Regions from separate parts of the Cupriavidus sp. GW822-FHT03E04 genome, predicted to be linked through region 3. Evidence: predicted binding sites of a transcription regulator. Region 3 holds the regulator's gene; each other region holds the start of a gene.
The links. Region 3 encodes LexA, which represses DNA repair genes until DNA is damaged. Its sites were predicted from a motif close to ACTGTATNNNNATACAGT; they were not measured.
Positions count from the first base shown of each region.

Region 1: a site for LexA is predicted at 3,086-3,103, ahead of imuA (translesion DNA synthesis-associated protein ImuA). Genes of this name have one in related genera too.
Region 2: a site for LexA is predicted at 3,320-3,337, ahead of AC1RQC_RS23545 (ATP-dependent helicase). Genes of this name have one in related genera too.

Region 1 is NZ_JBXANI010000046.1:11,272-17,786, forward strand. Features, by position in the region: gene AC1RQC_RS38560 (tripartite tricarboxylate transporter substrate binding protein) at 1-728, shown strand, start outside; gene AC1RQC_RS38565 (isocitrate lyase/PEP mutase family protein) at 771-1,658, shown strand; gene AC1RQC_RS38570 (serine hydrolase domain-containing protein) at 1,713-2,963, opposite strand; gene imuA (translesion DNA synthesis-associated protein ImuA) at 3,152-4,060, shown strand; gene AC1RQC_RS38580 (Y-family DNA polymerase) at 3,993-5,558, shown strand; gene AC1RQC_RS38585 (error-prone DNA polymerase) at 5,604-6,515, shown strand, end outside.
Region 2 is NZ_JBXANI010000016.1:91,263-97,777, forward strand. Features, by position in the region: gene cmdF (tyrosine 2,3-aminomutase) at 1-1,092, shown strand, start outside; gene AC1RQC_RS23545 (ATP-dependent helicase) at 1,115-3,184, opposite strand; gene AC1RQC_RS23550 (TlpA disulfide reductase family protein) at 3,450-4,004, opposite strand; gene AC1RQC_RS23555 (thioredoxin fold domain-containing protein) at 4,128-4,631, opposite strand; gene AC1RQC_RS23560 (hypothetical protein) at 4,734-5,342, shown strand; gene AC1RQC_RS23565 (LysE family transporter) at 5,410-6,060, shown strand; gene AC1RQC_RS23570 (YifB family Mg chelatase-like AAA ATPase) at 6,352-6,515, opposite strand, start outside.
Region 3 is NZ_JBXANI010000001.1:478,363-484,877, reverse strand. Features, by position in the region: gene AC1RQC_RS02155 (DUF808 domain-containing protein) at 1-498, opposite strand, end outside; gene AC1RQC_RS02150 (class I SAM-dependent methyltransferase) at 858-1,526, shown strand; gene AC1RQC_RS02145 (hypothetical protein) at 1,529-1,807, shown strand; tRNA gene AC1RQC_RS02140 (tRNA-His) at 2,090-2,165, opposite strand; gene AC1RQC_RS02135 (hypothetical protein) at 2,271-2,441, opposite strand; gene lexA (transcriptional repressor LexA) at 2,550-3,206, opposite strand; gene AC1RQC_RS02125 (asparaginase) at 3,436-4,434, shown strand; gene rpsF (30S ribosomal protein S6) at 4,536-4,910, shown strand; gene priB (primosomal replication protein N) at 4,985-5,284, shown strand; gene rpsR (30S ribosomal protein S18) at 5,288-5,566, shown strand; gene rplI (50S ribosomal protein L9) at 5,598-6,050, shown strand; gene AC1RQC_RS02100 (replicative DNA helicase) at 6,302-6,515, shown strand, end outside.

The DNA of each region.
Region 1 (6,515 bases), on a different contig from region 3:
GCCTGATGCGCGCGGCGCCGGACGGCTACACCGTTGGCGTGGTCAACCTGCCGGCCATGGCGTTCTCGCCGCTGTACCGGAAGACCAGCTTCGATCCGGCCGCGCTGCGGCTGGTCGCCCGGGTGCTGAGCGACCCGACCATCCTGGTGACGCGCAAGGATAGCCCGTACAACAACCTGAAGGATGTGGTGGCGGCGTTGAAGAAGAAGCCGGCGTCGCTGTCTTTCGGTCACAACGGGGTCGGGACGAACGGGCACCTGGCGCTACTGCAATTGCAGAACGTGGCGGGCGTCAAGGTCACCGACATCCCCTATAACGGGACGGCGCAATCCAAGACGGCTTTGTTTGGCGGGCATATCGATTTTGCGGCGGTCACCACGGGCGAGCTGCAGGATGCGGGCAAGGAGGCCGTGCCGCTGAAGATTATCGCGCAGATGGGGGAGACGCGAGCCGCTTCGCTGCCCGACGTGCCCACGGCCCGGGAGCAAGGCTTTGACGATGTGATGCCGGCCGAGCGGGGGATCGCGGTGCCCGCGGGCGTGCCGCCAGCCATCGTGGAGAAGCTGCGCGCGGCCATCCGGGCGACCCTCAAGGATCCGGAGTACCTGAAGAAGGCCGGCAACGATGCGCCGGTGCTGGCCTACCTGCCGGGAGACGACTGGGCCCGGGAAATCGCCGCGCGCAAGCCCATGATGCGCAAGCTGGCCGACGGCATGCCCAAGGAGTGACCATCCCCATGATTTCCCACCTATCCTCGCGATCCTAAGTCCATGCCACGTATTGCCCCGGTTCAAAAGGCCGCATCCCTGCGCACGCTGCTGCAACGGGAATCGTTCGTCGTGGCGCCTGCCGTCCACGATATCTTCAGCCTGCGGCTGGTGGAGCAGGCGGGTTACCAGAGCGCCTGCATCAGCGGCGCCATGCTGTCGTACAGCCTGCTGGGCGTGCCGGACATCGGCCTGCTCACGCTGACGGAATGCGTGGAGCACTGCCGGCGGCTGACCCGCGCCTCATCCATTCCCATCACCGCCGATGCGGACGCCGGCTATGGCAACCCGCGCGGTGTCCACTACGCCGTGGAACTGTTCGAGGAAGCCGGCGCGGCCGGCTTGAACATCGAGGACCAGGTGGTGCCAAGGCGCTGGGGCTCGGCGGCGGCCAAGGACGTGGCGCCGCTTGGCGAGATGCTCGCCAAGATCGACGCCGCGCAGCGCGCCAGGCGCGACAGCAACTTCATGATCATTGCCCGCACGGACGCATTTGCCTGCGAAACCACCGAGCAGGTCATCCTCCGGGCAAGGGCGTATCAGGCGGCGGGCGCCGATATGCTGCTGCCCATTGCGCCGCGCACCGAGGACGATATCGCCCGGCTGGTGCGCGCGCTGGATATCCCGGTGACGCTGAGCGCCGGGACCGGGCTGGCGCCAAGCCCGTCGGCCGCGAATGTTTCGCTGGAGCGGCTGCGCGAACTGGGGGTTCGCCGGGTCAGCCTGACCACGTTGTTGCCGGGCGCGGCGGTAGCCGGGATGCGGCGCAGCCTGGATGCCGTGCGGGGGGCGGGCAGCGATGACGGGATGGCGGCCGCGGGGACGGCGAGCCTTGGGGCGCTGTTTGATGTGGCGGAGCAGATGGCTTTTGAAGATGCCCTGCTGCATTGACCGGGTCCGCGACAACGGTCGACCCAAGGCGCACACCCGGGGCAATCCACGTTTCTACCAGTCGCCATAGGCCGATACGATGCCACGCAGCAGCGCATCGCGTTCCGCGCCAAGGTGGGCGCCGCTCGCGTCGCCCGCGGCATCCTTGCCGACCGCGGTATGCACCACCACCAGGTTCAATGCGGGATCTACGAAGATGGCCTGCCCGTAGACACCCAGAAGGGCAAAGCGGCGGTGACTGCCGGGCAGGATCCAGGTCTGCAGGCCATAACCGTAGTAGGTGCTGCCGTGGTACTGCATGTGCCCTGGCCGAAATGCTTCGGGTTGCCGTGTTGCGTCCGTCATCGCGAGCAGGTGGTCACGTGATACCACGGCAGTGCCCCTCACCAGCCCATCGGTTGCCATCATCAAGCCCAGGCGGGCGTAGTCGTGCAGCGTGGCGTTAAAGGCGCCTTGCGCGAACACGTCCTGGTCGGCCGGGTTCACCAGCCAGGTCGCCTGCGCCTGGGCGCCGATCGGCTTCCATAGCTTCTCATCGACGTAGTCACAGAGCGTGCGGCGCGTGGCGCCGCGCAACACCAGCCCCAGGATCTGGGTCTGGGCCCCGGCATAGTTGAAGCGCTGCCCTTCGGGATCGCTGCGCGCCGTGATCAGCCGGGCGGCCTGAGCAACCCCAACCCGGCGCACGGCATCGTTGAACCTGGCCCGATCGTCGTGCTCCGAGTAGTCCTCGATAAACCGTGCGCCCGAGGACATGCGCATCAGATTCACGATTCGGGTCTGTCCGTACAGCGTGTCCTTGAGTTGGGGCGCGTAGGTCTCGGCGGTGTCATCCAGCGAGCGGATGAAGCCCTCTTCCTGCGCCTTGACGATCGCCAGCGCGGTAATGGTCTTGGCCATCGAGTTGGAGAGCATCCGCATGTCGGCGCTGCGCATGTAGTTGTAGCGTTCCGCGACAATCTCGCCGTCCTTCACGACCAGAAGTCCAGTGGCACGCTGTCGCTGCATGTAGTCGTCCAGTGTCAGCTGGCGGCCACGAAAGCGGTAACTGAACGGCGTCTCGATGGCGGCCTTCTTCAGCGCAAGCGGATCGTCTGCCGGAGCGAGCGCACAGGCCGGATTGAAGCTGTCCATCGCGCTGAACGAACCGACGAGATAGGGCTCCGTGTAGGCTTGCTTCAGGCTGCGAGCCGGTGGATAGCCCTCGGCCCTGCCCAGGGATTCTTCGTCGGGAGCGGCAGCGCTTGCGCTGACGGCGAGCAAGGCAATCAGCGGGAAGCAGAGCAGGCGAGCGATCGTCATCATGGCGGGAAGTCATTGCGATGGCAGCATATTCTCATGCCACCGATGCAGCACGGCGCCGCTAACCATGATCAATTTCCATGGTTCGGCATCCCCATTGCTTCACCCTTGCGCGCATCCGTGGTACTGTATAAACATACAGTACCCGGAAACTTCCTGTCAGTCCCCTCGGACTGAGCCGCACGCATCACATGATCGCCGAACTCTTTCCCCTATCGCCCGATACATCGGGCGATTCGCCTTTGGCGCAGCCGCCCGTGGCCGACCGGCAGGGGGCGCTGGACGCACTGGAGCAACGCTATCCCGGCCTGTGGCGGGCGGGGCAGCTTGGCCATCTGGGCCGGGCGGGCAGCGTGCCGGCCTTGCCGACCGGCCATGACGCGCTCTCGGCCGAGTTGCCCGGCGGTGGCTGGCCGGTGGGCGCGCTCACAGAGCTGCTGCTGGCCGACCCCGGCGTGGGCGAGTTGCGGCTGCTGCGCCCGGCCTTGCTGGCGCTGGCCGCGGCGCAGCGCCGGATGGCGCTGATCGGGCCGCCGCACCAGCCCAATGCAACGTGCTTGGCCGAATGGGGTTTGCCGGCGCGCCAGTTGTACTGGGTGCGCCCGCCCGCTGGCGCGGGCCGGGCCGCGGCGCAGGCGGATGTGCTGTGGGCGGCGGAGCAGGTGCTGCGCAGCCAGGCCTTTGGCGGGGTGATGGTGTGGCTGCCCACGGCGCGTCCCGAGGCGCTGCGGCGCTTGCAGGTGCTGGCGCAGGCAGGAGACGCCGTGGTGTGGGCGTGCCGGCCGGCCAGCGTGCTGCGCGAGTCGTCGCCGGCGGTGCTGCGGCTGCTGTTGTCGCCGGCGCCGGGCAATGCCGTGTCGGTCACGTTCCACAAACGGCGCGGCCCGGTGCGCGATACGCCGCTGGTGCTGCCGCTGGGCGAGATGGTGGCGGTGCCGGCCATGGCCACGCCGCCTGCGGCGGCGCCGGCCCCGTCGATGCCGGTCCCCCTGAATGCCCCGGTTTCCCAAGCCGTTGCGGGAGAGCAAGCCCATGTCGTACTGGATCGCGGTGCATCTGCCGCGCCTGTCGCTGGACGCGCTGCAGCCGAACTGGCCTGAGCCCGCCGCGCTCCGCGCCTGCGCTGGCCTGCTGCACCACAGCGTGCCGGTGGCGGTGATGGAGCGCGAGCGGGTGGTGCTGGCCAACGGCCCGGCGGTGGCGCTGGGGGTGCAGGCGGGGATGCGGCGGGGCGGCGTGCAGGCGTTGTCGGCGCAGGTGGTGCAACTGCAGCGCGAGCCGGCGGCCGAGGCGCAGGTGATGACGGCGCTGGCGCTGGCGTTGCTGCATTTCACGCCGCATGTCACGGTGCATCCCGATGCCGGGGTGGCTACCGTGATGATCGATGCCGGGGCCAGCCTGCGGTTGTTTGGCGGCCATCTTGCGTTGTGCCGGGCGGTGTATGCGCGGGTGCGGCGGCTGGGGGTGTTCCTGCAGCTGGGCTGCGGGCCGACGGCCTTCGGGGCGGCGTGGCTGGCGGCGCAGCCGCTGCGGCGGGATCGCCGGGGCGGGCTGGTGCGTCCGGCGCGGCGCGCGGTGGGGCCGCAGCGCATGGCGCGGCTGCTGGACCGGCTGCCGGTGGGCATGTTGCAAGGGCTGGCGGACGATGGCTGGCTCGATGGCATCGGCTGCCGGACCGTGGGCGAGGTGCGGGGCCTGCCGCGTGCCGGCCTGCGGCGCCGGCTGGGGCCGGACCTGCTGGCGCGGCTGGACCAGGCCTATGGCGAGGTGCCGGTGCGCTTTACGTGGTTCAGCGCGCCCGCGACCTTCTCGCAGCGCATGGAGCTGCCAGGCCGGACCGAATCCGTGCAGGGCGTGATGGCGGGCGCGCAGCGTTTGCTGCTGGCGCTGGCCGGCTGGCTGGCCCTGCAGCAGGCGGGCGTGACGCATCTGGTGCTGCGGCTGGAGCATGAGCGCTACCGGCTGGGCGCCGAGACGCAGGCAACGCCGGTGACGATCAGCCTGGCGCAGCCCAGCCGCGATCCGGCGCATTTGTCCAAGCTGTTGCAGGAGCGGCTGGACAAGGTGCAGTTCCGCGTGCCGGCGGTGAGCCTGCTGCTGGTGGTGGAGTCGGTCCAGGCCTGCGTGGCGCAGAGCGATGCGCTGTTTCCCGAGCCGGGCGGCACGCCGGCGGAGCTGGGCCGCGTGCTCGATACGCTGATGGCGCGCCTGGGCCGGGAGAACGTGCTGCAACCGCAGCCGCTGGCCGACCACCGGCCCGAGCGCGCCAACCGCTGGTGCCCGGTGGATGAGATGCCTGCGCGCGCGCCGCGCGAGCCGCAGCGTGCCCCGGCGGGCATGCCGGAGCGTCCGCTGTGGCTGATGGCGCAACCCGTGGCACTGACTGTGCAGCGCCATCGGCCTTGTCACGGCGGGCCATTGACGTTGCTCTCGCGGCCGGAGCGCATCGAATCCGGCTGGTGGGACGGCGCGTTGGCCACGCGCGATTACTTCGTTGCGCAACGGGCGGACGGGCTGCGTTGCTGGGTCTATCGCCAGCGCCCCGGGCGTGAGGAAAGCGGCGAGTACCGCTGGTTCCTGCATGGCTTGTTTGCCTGAGTGTTTGCCCGAGTGTTTGCCCGAGCGTTTGCCTGAATCCTTGCCATGTCGAGCCAGCCAGCCAACCCTTCATTCTCCGCTTTGCCGCCGGCGCTTTCCGCGCTGCTGCCGGCGTTGCCCGACTATGTGGAGCTGCATTGCATCTCCAATTTCACCTTCCTGGACGGGGCGTCGCATCCGGTCGAGCTGATCGAGCGCGCGTTTGCGCTCGGCTACCGCGGCCTGGCGCTGACCGACGAGTGCTCGGTGGCGGGCACGGCCCGCGCGCACCATGCGCTGAAGGACCTGCGCGAACGCACCCGCGATGCGGCCGAGCGCAGCGCGGCGCGGTTGGCCGCCGGGCTGCAGGAGGATGAGGACGAGGCAGCGGAGGAGCCGGAGGAGGGCGGCGACGAAGACGGCGAACATCAAGGGGATGGCGAATGCCCCGCCGCGCCGGACGCCACTGCCACCGGGAGCGCTGATGAAGCCTTGCAGGCCCGCCTGCGCCGGCATGATCGCCTGCTTGCCCTGGCCCGTGCCGCGCAGGATTTCCGCCTGCTGATCGGCAGCCGCTTCACGCTCACCGACCACGCGGGCCGGCCCGTGCTGCGGCTGGTGCTGCTGGCGCAAAATCGCGAAGGCTTTGGCAACCTGAGCGAGTTGATCACGCTGGGCCGCACGCGCGTGCAAAAGGGCGCCTACGCGCTGCATCCCGACGACATCGCCGCGCCGCAGCCGGACCAGGCCCACCTGCGCGGCATGCCCGATTGCCTGGCGCTGCTGCTGCCTTCGTATTGCCCGGACCCCGGCGAGCTGCTGGGGCAAGCCCAATGGATGCGGCAGACGTTTGGCGAGCGCGGCTGGATCGCGCTCGAGCAATTGCAGGGCTATGCCGATGCCACGCACCGGCTGCGTCTGGAGCAAGCCGCCGCGCTGACCGGCGTGCCCCTGGCGGCATCCGGCGCGGTGACCATG
Region 2 (6,515 bases), on a different contig from region 3:
GGCACCACCGCGCCCACCGCGCAGGTGTTGCGCGAGCATGGCATCGAGCCGATCAAGCTGTCCCACAAGGAAGGGCTGGCCCTGATCAACGGCACCTCGGCCATGACCGGCATGGCGTGCCTGCTGCTGGAAACCATGCGCGCCCAGGTGACGCAGGCCGAGATCATCGCGGCGCTGGCGCTGGAAGGGCTCAACGCCTCGGCCGACGCCTTCATGACCCACGGCCACGACATTGCCAAGCCGCATCCGGGCCAGGTGCAATCAGCGGCCAACCTGCGCGCGCTGCTGGCGGGTTCCACGCGCCTCTCAGGGCATGGCCAGCTGGCGGGGGAAATGAAGACCCGCGCCGGCGACGAGAAGAACACCGGCACCGGTGTGTTTATCCAAAAGGCCTACACGCTGCGCTGCATCCCGCAGGTGCTGGGCGCGGTGCGCGACACGCTGGGGCACTGCGCCACCGTGGTCGAGCGCGAGCTGAATTCGTCCAACGACAATCCGCTGTTCTTCGACGACGGCGAGCTGTTCCACGGCGGCAATTTCCACGGCCAGCAAGTCGCGTTCGCCATGGACTTCCTCGCCATCGCGGCCACGCAGCTTGGCGTGGTGTCGGAGCGCCGCCTCAACCGCCTGCTCAGCCCGCACCTGAATAACGGCTTGCCGGCTTTCCTGGCGGCCGCCAACGAGGGCCTGAGCTGCGGGTTTGCCGGCGCGCAGTATCCGGCCACCGCGCTGATCGCCGAGAACCGCACCATCTGCAGCCCGGCCAGCATCCAGAGCGTGCCGTCCAACGGCGACAACCAGGACGTGGTGAGCATGGGCCTGATCGGCGCGCGCAATGCGCGCCGCATCATCGACAACAACCAGTACATCCTCGCCGTGGAACTGCTCGCAGCCTGCCAGGCCGCCGAGCTGGCCGGCGCGGTGGAAAGCCTGTCGCCGGCGGGCCGCGCGGTCTTTGCCTTCGTGCGCGAATGCGTGCCGTTCCTGGCGATGGATCGCTACATGACCGACGACATCGAAGTCATTGCCGCGCAACTGCGCGCCGGCGCGCTGGTGGAGGTGGTGCGCACGGCTGGCGCGGCGGTCAACTGACACGCGCCTTGGCCGCGCAGCCTCATTTCCACATATCGCGCATGCGCCCGGCCAGGTCGAGCCTGGGCAGCGGCGCCTTGGCCGGCGCGTCCGCCACCGGCGGGGGCGGCGGCCAGGACCGGCTGTGGAACAGCGGCATCACGCGGTTAGGCAGAAAGCGCGTGCGCGAGGCGTAGACATGGCGGTCGCCATAGGCGGTCTGCTGGTGCACATAGAACCGCTGCGGCACCACGATGTCGAGGTGGTCGCGGGCGCGGGTCATGGCGACATATAGCAGCCGGCGCTCTTCCTCGATTTCCTCGGTGGTGCCGGTGGCCAGGTCCGAAGGCATGCAGCCGTCGACGGCATTGAGCACATAGACGGCCTTCCATTCCTGGCCCTTGGCCGAGTGGATGGTGGACAGGATCAGGTAATCCTCGTCGCGCAGCGGCACGCCGGATTCGTCGCTCGATGCGTCCGGCGGGTCGAGCGTGAGTTCCGTCAGGAAGCGCTCGCGCGACGCGTAGGTGGCGGCGATACGCTCCAGTTGCTGCAGGTCCGCAGCGCGCGCGGGCGCGTCGTCGTGCAGGCGCTCAAGGTGCGGCTGGTACCACGCCACCACCTGCTCGAAGGCGGAGGGCCACGGCGCAGCCGGGGCCATCAGGCTGCGCGCCAGCGCCAGCAGGTCGGGCCAGGCCTCGGCGGCGGCTGGCGGCGCCTCAAAGGACTCCAGGGCAAATAGCGGCTCGGTGGCGATTTCCACCGCATCGAGCACGCGAGCGGCAGTCTTGGGCCCCACGCCCGGCAATAGCTGCAGGCTGCGGAAGCCTGCCATGCGGTCGCGCGGATTTTCCAGCCAGCGCACCACCGCCAGCACATCCTTCACGTGCGTGGATTCCAGGAACTTCAAGCCGCCGAATTTCACGAACGGGATATTGCGCCGGACCAGCTCGATCTCCAGCTGCGCGCTGTGGTCGGCGGCGCGGAACAGCACCGCCTGCGACAGCAGCGCCAGCCCGGCCTCGCGCCGCGAGAGGATCTGCTCGACCACATAGCGGGCCTGGTCCGCCTCGTCGTTGACCACCACGATCTCCGGCTTCTCGGCCGAGCCGCGCTCCGACCACAGGTCCTTGGTATAGCGCTCGGCCGCCAGCCCGATCACCGCGTTGGCGGCGGCCAGGATGGGCTGGGTGGAGCGGTAGTTCTGCGACAGCGTGACCATGTCCGCGGCCGGCGTGAACTGCGCGGGAAAATCGAGGATATTGCGCACCGTGGCGCCACGGAAGGCGTAGATCGACTGGGCATCGTCGCCCACTACCGTCAGGCCGCGCCCGTCGGGCTTGAGCGCGAGCAGGATGGCAGCCTGCAGCGCATTGGTGTCCTGGTATTCGTCCACCAGCACGTGGTCGAAGCGCGCGCCCATGTCCTGCGCCAGCGCGGGCTCGGCCAGTGCCTGCGCCCAGTAGAGCAGCAGGTCGTCGTAGTCGAGCACCTGCTGCTTTTGCTTGGCTTGCACATAGCCGGCAAATAGTCCGCGCAGCGCATCCGTCCACATGGCATAGCGTGGGAACCATTGCTTGAGCACGTCTTCGAGCGGCGCCTGCGTGTTGACCACGCGCGAGTAGATCGACAGGCAGGTTTCCTTGCGCGGGAACCGCGAAGCCTGGGCCGACAGGCCCAGGTCGTGCCGCACCACGTTCATCAGGTCGGCGGCGTCGCCGCGATCGCAGATGGTGAAGCTGGGCGACAGGCCAAGCGTTTCCGCGTACTCGCGCAGCAGGCGCGCGCCGATGGCGTGGAAGGTGCCGGACCATGTGAGTGCCGCGCGCCCCGCCCCGCAGGCTTGCATGCCCAGCGCCTGGTCGACGATGCGCTCGACCCGCCGCCCCATCTCCGACGCCGCGCGGCGCGAGAACGTCAGCAGCAGGATGCGGCGCGGGTCTGCGCCGCCCAGCACCAGATGGGCAACGCGGTGCGCCAGCGTGTTGGTCTTGCCCGAGCCGGCACCGGCGATGATCAGCAGCGGCGCGGCGGGCTCGTGCGTCACGGCCGCGCGCTGTTCCGGGTTCAGGGTGGACAGGTAGGCCGGCGTGTCGGGGGCGGCGGCATCCACGGTATCGGGCTGCTTGACGGCGGGTGCGTCGCAAAGCACGGCGCTGGGATCGGGATCGAGTAACACGGAGCGGGGGCCTTAGGGGATGCCGGGCGCAAGTGCGCTGGCCGGCATGGGCGGGGAAAGCTGCTGGCAACTGTATATCCATACAGCCGTGCTGCGCAAGCCGGGCATTGCGCGACGGCGCCCGGCAATAAAAAAAGGTGCCATGGAAGGCACCTTTCTGGGCGGAGGCGGCGGGCCAGTCAGTGGGCCAGTCAGTGGCTCAGGCCGCCTTGGCGAGCGCGCCGTCGAGCAGCTTGTGCAGCGCGTCCCACTCGGGCTCGCCCACATAGCGCTTGAGGATATGGCCGTCCTTGTCGATCACGAAGGTGGTCGGGGTCAGCTGCACTTCGCCGAATGCCTTGGCGGCCGCGCCGTCGGAATCCATTGCCACCTTGAACGGCAGCTTGCGCGTTTGCGCATAATTCATCACGTACATGGGCGGGTCATAGCTCATTGCCACGGCGACGAACTCCAGGCCCTTGTCCTTGAACTTGTCATAGGTGCGGACCATGTCCGGCATTTCCTTGACGCAGGTGACGCAGCTGGTGGCCCAGAAGTTGACCAGGTAGACCTTGCCCTTGAGATCGGCGGTGCTGACTTTTTCGCCGGACAGCAGCGTGAACGTGGCGGGCGGCGCCGCATTGGCGGGGGCGATGGCACGATAGCCGAACCAGCCCAGCACGGCAACCAGCAGCACGGCGGCGATCACAGGCCACAGCTTGCGCGAGGCGGTGCTTGCCGGGGTGGGTGCGGTGGGGGAAGCGGAGGTCGTCATGATGCTCGCCGACAGGTCAGACAAGCCACTATTCTACTGCCGCTGCCGAGGCGCTGCCGGCTGCATTCACCGAGCCGCCGCGGATGCGACGATTGGCCGCAGTCGGGTGCGCCATTGTGCGCCTCAATGCGCCTTGCTTGCCAAGGCCGAGCGGGCTTGGTCCAGCGCCTGCTCAAGGTAGGCGCCATAGAAATCGGGCTGCATGCCGCGCAGCGGCGTGGCCAGGGAGCGGCCGCGCGCGTCGAGGAAGAGCACCGTGGGCGCTACCGCCACATTGCGGCTGCGGGCCCATTCCCGCGCGGTGGTCATGCTGCCATCGGTGTTGCGCAGCGGCGTGTCGGCGGTCATGTCGAGCTCGCGCGCCTCGATTTCTCCCGCCGCGGCTTGCGGGCCGAGATAGTTGCGGCGCACCGTTTCGCAGTACACGCAGCCCGGCAGTGTCACCAGCACCACCAGGGGCTCGCCCCGGCTGGCCGCAGCGGAGGCCTGGGCGGCGAGATCGTTGACGGGGGGCAGGTGGGCCGTGGCGGCCAGGGCGCTCGTGCTTGCCGCGACCAGCATGGCGCCGAGCATCGCCGCGCCGGTACGGCGTGCGGTGCCAAAGACACCCCGGGGGGATGGCTGCATTGGCTGGATCGATGGCTGGGTTTGCATTGGCGGGCAATGTGGATGAGCGCTGGCACGCGGGTTCTACGATAATAGCGGCTTATTTCCGCATTCGCCGCCCTGATGCCCCACGCCTGGTTTCCACGGTTCTTCCGCTTGCCGCAGTCCCTGCTTGCCAAAGCCATCGTCCTGGGCGCGCTCGGCGCCGGGCTGATCGCCTGTTCACCCCGCTATGACTGGCGCACCATCCAGTCCAACGAAGGCGCCTACGCGGCGCTCTATCCCGGCAAGCCATCCGGCGCTGCGCGCGAGGTGGCGATTGCCGGGCGCAAGCTGCCCATGACGATGGACGCGGCCCGGGTCGACGAGACCTTGTTCGCCGTGGGCGTGGTGACCTTGCCCGCCGATGACGCCGAGTTGCGGCAGGCGGCGCTGGATTCCATGCAGAAGGGCTTGCTCGGCAACCTCGGGCCGCATCCCGCCGAAGCGGTCAAGACCCGCAAGGTAACGGTGATGTCGGCCGCATCGCCGGCCGTGGCGCTCGAGGGCGTGGAGGTGCAGGTAGCCGCGGTATCGCCGCAGGACCAGTCGCCACGCAGGCTGACGGCGCGGCTGGTGGCGTCGGGCGTGCACGTCTACCAGGCGGTCGTGCTGGAGGCGGGAGAGGCCGCGCGCGACCAGCGCCAGGCGGAACAGATAGACCAGTTCCTGACGGGCTTCCATCCGTTCTGACCTGGGCGCTCCAGGCTTCCAGGCTTCCAGGCAGATTCAAGACAGTTTATTTTCAAGGAGTAACGCAATGCGTTGGGATGTTTGGCTGGCCTATTTCGCGGCCTGTTGGGTGATTGCCGTGTCGCCGGGATCCGGCGCGGTGCTGTCGATGAGCCATGGCCTGTCCTATGGCCTGCGCAAGACCACCACCACGATCTTTGGCTTGCAGACCGGGCTGGTCATCATCCTGCTGGTGGCTGGCGGTGGCCTGGGCGCGCTGCTGGTGGCCTCCGAGCACGCCTTTGCCGTGGTCAAGACGATCGGTGCGCTCTACCTGATCTATATCGGCGTGCAGCAATGGCGCGCGCGGGTGGACGGCGGCCAGGACGATGCCGTGCCGGGTACGGAAGCGCCGCGCGTCGCCGCGCTGAGTCCGCGCCGGCGTTTTGCCACGGGCTTGCTAACCAATGTGACCAACCCCAAGGGCATCATCTTCATGGTGGCGGTGTTGCCGCAGTTCATCGATCCGGCCCATGCGCTCGGGCCCCAGCTTGCCATCCTGGCCGCGACCATGTGCGGCGTGGACCTGGTGGTGATGCACGGCTACGCGCTGCTGGCCTCGCGCATGCGCGGCCTGTTCCGCAATGCGCGCGCGGTGCGCTGGCAGAACCGGATCTTCGGCAGCGTGCTGGTGGCCGTGGGCGCGGCGTTGTTCTTCGTCAGGCGCCATCCGGCTTGAGGACTTGGGGCCGGCTCCGCGCCGTCCCGATCCGTCCATATGTCTATCTATCGCTGGCTTCCAACGAGTGCGTTTGCTTCAATAAGGTAAGACGAAGACGACCCAAGCGGAGGCAAGCAATGCGAAGCTCTTCCCCCCAGCAGGCTCCATTGCAAGCGCAGCCGGCCCACACCGTGCCGCCGGCCGAAGATCCGCTGCCGCCGGGCGTGCCGCCAGACCTTCCTCCGATCGAGGAGCCCCCGCCGCCGTCGGAACCTCCTGTGGCCGTGCCGCCGCGCCGGGCGTGAATGGCTACGGTGTGCGCAAGGCGCGCCGGTACTGGATAGCCTCGCCCACATGGCTTGGCTGCAATTGCTCGGCGCCCGCAAGGTCGGCAATGGTGCGGGCGATCTTCAATACGCGGAAATAGGCGCGCGCCGACCAGGCTAGTTTGGCCATGGCGCCGCGCAGCAATG
Region 3 (6,515 bases):
ACCGGATACCGTCCCGAGCGAGATCACGATGATCTCCGCCGACAGGATGAAATCAGTGCGCACCGCACCGCGAATCTTGGCTTGCTCATAGGCAGCCATATCCGTCTCGGGATTTGCCGCTTGTGACGCTTCGGAATCGGTTTGTCCCTGAGTGGAATCGCTATGCAGGAAACGGTGCGCAATCTTCTCGAATCCCTCGTAGCAAAGAAAGGCGCCGCCAGCCATCAGCAGTGGCACGATGGCTGCGGGCACGGCAGCGCTGATCGCCAGAGCTGCCGGCACCAGAATCACCTTGTTGCGAAAGGACCCCAACGCTACAGCCCACACAACGGGTAATTCGCGCTCTGCCTTCACGCCGCTGACCTGCTGCGCATTCAAGGCCAGGTCGTCGCCTAGTACGCCGGCTGTTTTCTTGGCCGCCACTTTACTCATGGTGGCTACATCGTCGAGGATGGAGGCGATGTCGTCGATCAGCAGAAGCAGGCTGGTGCCGGCCATATCCAAGGTTCCCAAGTAGACGTAAGGAAAGCACCCCGTCGCACGGAGGGCGCATAGCGCGATACTGTGCCACAGGCGTCGCAAGCGATGCGAACCATCGCCATTCCGGCGTCGCGCCTCTAGGGGGCTGGCAATTCAGGATGTGAATCGGAGCCGCCTGGGGCATCCGTCAAAAAAAAAGACCGCCGGCGGGATAGCAGGGCGGTCTACGGGAAGTCTCGTCGGGGTCAAGCAACGAGTAATTGAAATATGCCAAACTACACGCCTGCTTGCTATCCGCCGTCGGTGGGGGGCACGCTGCCTCTCTTGCCGAACATGAGCACAGAAGCGCCCCCATTGGGAGTGAGAAGGGGACATGAATGAGAAAAGCAGCAGCAAGTACTGCCGGATATGGCGAGAACGCGGCCGCATTGGTGCAGCAGTACGAGAGCCTCCAGTTCGACGATATCCACCGAGACGTACTGCACCTATTTCCACGTGAGCTCAGCAATATTCTGGATATCGGAGCAGGGTCAGGCCGCGATGCGGCCGCGCTCGCCCGCTTGGGACATCGGGTTGTGGCCGTGGAACCCACGGGCGAATTGCGTCGAGAGGGGCAACGCATTCACGCGGCATTGCCGATCGAGTGGGTGGATGATTCACTGCCACACCTGTCGGCGATGCGATCCAGGCGAGAGCATTTTGAGCTGATACTGCTGACTGCCGTATGGATGCATCTGGATGCCACCGAACGACCCATTGCGATGAACTCGATCGCGGAGCTGCTAGCGCCGGGCGCCACGATCATCATGTCGCTCCGCCACGGACCTATTCCCCGAGGTCGAAGGATGTTCGACGTTTCTGCCGATGAGACGCTGGCGCTTGGCCGAGCGGTTGGCCTGACCGAAAGCTACTGCGGGCAGCGTAAGGATACGCAGGGCCGGGACTCGATTTCCTGGAGCGTGATTGCCTTGCAGATGGCATGGCCGAGCGGTCCCGGGATGTCCGAAATGCTCATGCCCGGATCCGGGCGAGGCTTTGGGAGATAGCCATGGTTCAAAAGTTATTCCACGAACTGCCAGTGGATGAGCGCGAGGGTTTCGAGTCGGCTTGCGCACTGCATGGATTTGTACGAGAGGACTTCGATGTGGCTGCGGAGGAAGGCACTCCGTTGAGCGGCGGGCCGAATCGTATCTTGCGGGAGGTCATCGTCGCCCGTGTAGCCGGCGGCGAGGCTCGGCGCTATCCTGGCGGAGCTGGGGCCGCATGGACGGTGGCATTCGAGCAAGACCTGGAGCGGGATGTCTTCGGCTTTCCTCTTGCCGATTAATTGAGCCGTCGGGCGCGCCCCCCGAACTCGCGGGCCCTCGTCGAGGACCCCAAGGCTGGCAGTCCGGCACCAAAGCCCAGCTGGAGGGGCAGAGGCCACTCGCGCGCGTGGGCAGCAATAATCCACCGCTGTGGGCCACAGCAAGAGGGGGAAGAAGGGATCTTGGCGCGCGCGAGTGCAGAAAACGAAAACGGCGCCGTGGGAAAATTTCGCTTTCCGTGGGAAAGTTCGTATCGTGAAACGACTAGGTAAAGCGTAAGCCGTTGATACTAATAAGAATTCTGGGGTGGCTGATGGGACTCGAACCCACGACGACAGGAATCACAATCCTGGACTCTACCAACTGAGCTACAGCCACCGTCGATGTCGTTCTGCTTGGTGCCGAACGACGAAGAACAAGATCATACAATGCCAAAAGCCGGATGGCTAGTACTCTGCACAAATTTTTTTTAGTGCCACCTGTTTAACCGGCCAGCTTGGAGGATTCCTCCAGCTCGAGCATTCGGCAGATAGCGGCCATGCTGCCAACCATGGTGCGTCGTTGCGCGCCCTGGTAGATGCGCACGCCTTTTGATTGGCGAAAGGGCACGGGCTTGACGGGGCGACGGGCGGAGAGGCGGTTGGCTGGCAGCATGGCTACACCTGGTGACTTGCAACAACAGTTAGCGGTACCCGCTACGCGGGTGCGTTGGCACAATCGGGTGTCGGCTTGTACGGGGATCGCCCGCCTCAGCCGCACTCGTCAGAAGGCGCCGGGGCGGATGAGGCCGACAGCGATGCCTTCTAGTGAGAACTCTTCGCGGCCGGCTTGCACGATGATGCTGGGGAAGTCGGGGTTCTCGGCGATCAGCTCGATGGTGTCGCCGCGGCGGTTGAGGCGTTTGACGGTGACGTCGTCGCCCAGGCGGGCGACGACGATCTTGCCGTTGGCGGCTTCGCTGGCGCGCTTGACGGCGAGCAGGTCGCCATCGAGGATGCCGGCGTCGCGCATGCTGAGACCACGCACCCGGAGGAGGTAGTCGGGCTGCACGTCGAACACCGATGCGTCGACCTGGTATTGGCGGTCGATGTGTTCGGCGGCAAGGATCGGGCTGCCGGCCGCGACGCGCCCGACCAATGGCAGGGTTAGCTGCATGACGCCAGCCATAGGCAGGGAGAACTGGTCGGGTAGCTCGGAGTCGCTACGGGAGACCTTGAGGCGAATGCCGCGGGAGGCGCCGGGGGTGAGCTCGATCACGCCTTTGCGGGCCAGGGCACGTAAATGTTCCTCGGCTGCATTGGGTGAGGAGAAGCCGAACTTGGCGGCGATCTCTGCGCGCGTGGGCGGAAAGCCCGTGTGCTGGAGGCTGCTGCGGATCAAGTCGAAAATCTGCTGCTGTCGCGGTGTCAGGGTCGCCATGGTCGCCGGTGTTTGAGAGCACTGTATGTTTAAACAGTATGCTGTGATTTTATACAGTATCGAGTGAAGTGCAAGCGGAATTTTTGGGAGTTTGCGCATTGACAGGTGCGTCCCGCGGGTCTTGGCGCGTGCCGTGGCGAGTGGGCGGAGGGTTACAATCCGCGGCACCTGAAGCGTCTTGCGTTGCGCACTGTTCAACTTTTCTGGGGCTCCCGAGCTCATTTCCGCCATGTCTCTCCTGCCTCGTGTCGTCGTGCTCGCTACCGGCGGCACCATTGCCGGTTCTTCTTCCAACCCAGCCAGCAGCGCGAAGTACCAGGCGGCGACGGTGCCGGTGACGGCGCTGCTCGATGCGGTGCCGGCGCTGGGCACGGTGGCGCGGATCGAAGCCGAGCAGGTTGCGCAGGTAGATAGCAAGGACATGTCGTTCGCGCTCTGGTCCAGGCTGGTGGAGCGCGTGGCGTTCTGGTCTGCGCAGCCCGATGTGTCGGGCATCGTCATTACGCACGGCACCGATACCCTGGAGGAGACGGCCATGCTGCTGCACCTGGCCTGCGTGGGTGGGGTGCCAGTTGTGCTGACGGCTGCGATGCGACCGTCGACCTCGTTGTCGGCGGATGGCCCGTTGAACCTGCTGGATGCGGTGCGCGTAGCGGCGGATGCTGGCGCGACGGCAAAGGGCGTGCTGCTGGTGATCAATCAGGAGATTCACGCGGGGCGCGACGTGATGAAGGCGCACACATCGGCGGTGAATGCGTTTGTGTCGCCGGTATCCGGGCCGATTGGTTTTGTTCAGGACAACCTCGTGCGCTTTGTGCGTACCCCCAGTCGCTTGCCGGCCAAGGCCTGGCCGGTCCCTTGCGCATGGCCGCAGGTCGAGATCGTGGCTAGCTATGCGGAGCCGGGGCGGATCGTGGTGGATGCCTTGGCGCAGGCGGGCGTGTCGGGCCTGGTCGTGGCGGCCGCTGGCAACGGGTCGGTTCACCAGTCGCTGGTGGAGGCGCTAACCGATGCTGCCGGCGCCGGCGTGGCAGTGGTGCGCAGTTCGCGCACAGGGGCGGGGCATGTGGCGATTCCAGCGCCTCCCCGGCCGGCGTCGGGCGTTTTTGTTTCGGCCGGCGACCTCAATCCTTATAAGGCGCGTGTGCTCCTGGCGCTGGCTCTGGCTGGGGAGCCAGGACTGGCAAAGGATCCGGCGGCGCTGCAGGCGCTATTCACCGAAAACTGAGGCGGCTTGCTCCGGATGGTAAAAGCACGCTATACTTTAAGGCTATTCAACCTTGCTGCACCGGACATGGCGCTCGGGCAGCTTATCCAAAAGGAGCGTCAATGCGTCATTACGAAATCGTATTTATCGTCCATCCGGACCAGAGCGAACAAGTCCCGGCCATGATCGAGCGTTACAAGACGCTGGTCACGTCCCAGGAAGGCCAGATCCACCGCGTGGAAGACTGGGGTCGCCGTCAGATGGCCTACATGATCCAGAAGCTGGCCAAGGCTCACTACGTTTGCCTGAACATCGAATGCGGCAAGGAAACCCTGGCTGAACTCGAACACGCGTTCAAGTTCAACGATGCAGTGCTGCGCCACCTCATCGTTCAGACCAAGAAGGCTGAAACCGCACCGTCCCCGATGATGAAGGAAGTGCAGCGCGAAGAAGCTCGCAAGGCCGCGCAACAGACCAGCGAAGTCCAGGCCGCCTAAGTGCGGACTGTTGTGGTTGCCGCCGGCGTTGATCGCCGCGGCGGCAAGTGCGGGCATCGGTGCGGGAGAGTGCGTTGAACCAGTTAAGGCTCTGCGCAACGCTCGCGGAACGCGATGCCTTGCGTTACACCCCGGCCGGGGTCCCCGTGGTCAACTGCATCTTGCAGTACGCGGGCGAGACGGTCGAGGCGCAAACGCCCAGGCAGGTGGAGTTCGCCATCGCCGCCATGGGAATTGGTCAGATCGGCCAGCGGCTTGAGCGTACTCCGCTCGGCGCGATGCTCGACTGCGAAGGATTCCTGGCCCGCAGGCACCGCAACAGCAAGGCTCTCGTCTTTCACATCACTGGATGTAAAGCATTCGAAAAGGATTGAATCATGGCATTCGTCAAACGTGACAACAAGAACAAGAAGCGCTTCCAACAGCAAAACCCGCTGTTCAAGCGCAAGCGCTTCTGCCGCTTCACCGTGGCTGGCGTGGAACAGATCGACTACAAGGATCTGGACACCCTGAAGGATTTCATCGGCGACAACGGCAAGATCACGCCGGCCCGCCTGACCGGCACCAAGGCGCACTATCAGCGTCAGCTCGACACGGCCATCAAGCGCGCGCGTTTCCTCGCGCTGATGCCCTACACCGACCTGCACAAGAACTGATCGGCCCTAGGTCCGTTAAGGAGAAAACACGATGCAAATTATTCTGCTTGAAAAAGTCATCAACCTGGGCAACCTGGGTGACATCGTTCGCGTGAAGGACGGCTACGCCCGTAACTTCCTGATCCCGAACAAGAAGGCCCGCCGCGCTACCCAGACCGCTATCAGCGAGTTCGAAGTCAAGCGCGCCGAACTGGAAAAGGCGGCCGCTGAAAAGCTGGCAGCTTCGCAAGCTGAAGGCGAAAAGCTGAATGGCCTGACCGTGCAGATCACCCAGAAGTCGGGTGTGGACGGCCGCCTGTTCGGTTCGGTGACCAACGCCGACATCGCTGAAGCCCTGGCTGGCCAAGGCTTCAAGGTCGAGAAGGCGCAAGTGCGCCTGCCCAATGGTCCGCTGAAGGTTGTTGGCGACCACCCGGTCAGCGTCTCGCTGCACACCGACGTGCTGGTCGACGTGACGGTTTCCGTCCTGGGCGAACACGCCTAAGCATCGGCCTTGCTGCCGGTTTCCACTTGTCCTTCGGGCTGGTGGGAGCCGGATGCCAGCGCCGCTTGCTTGACCAAACAAAAAGGCAGGAGCATCGCGCTCCTGCCTTTTTGTTTGGCCGCGCCCCTTGCTTGCCTGGTTGCCCGATTGCTACGGGGCCGGTTGTCCCGCCGTCACACGGCAGGATGCCCCAACTGCCGGCTGCGAATTCTCCGCCGGCTCGCTGGCGTCGACCGTTATAATCCCCCCCTATGAACGCGCCTGTCGCAGACCCCCAACTAGACAATCTCAAGGTACCGCCGCATTCCATCGAGGCCGAGCAATCGGTGCTGGGTGGCCTGCTGCTGGACAATGCCGCCTGGGACCGTATCGCCGACTTCCTGAACGAAGCCGATTTCTATCGCTTCGATCACCGGATGATCTTCCAGAGCATCTCCCGGTTGATCGCCGCTACCAAGCCGGCCG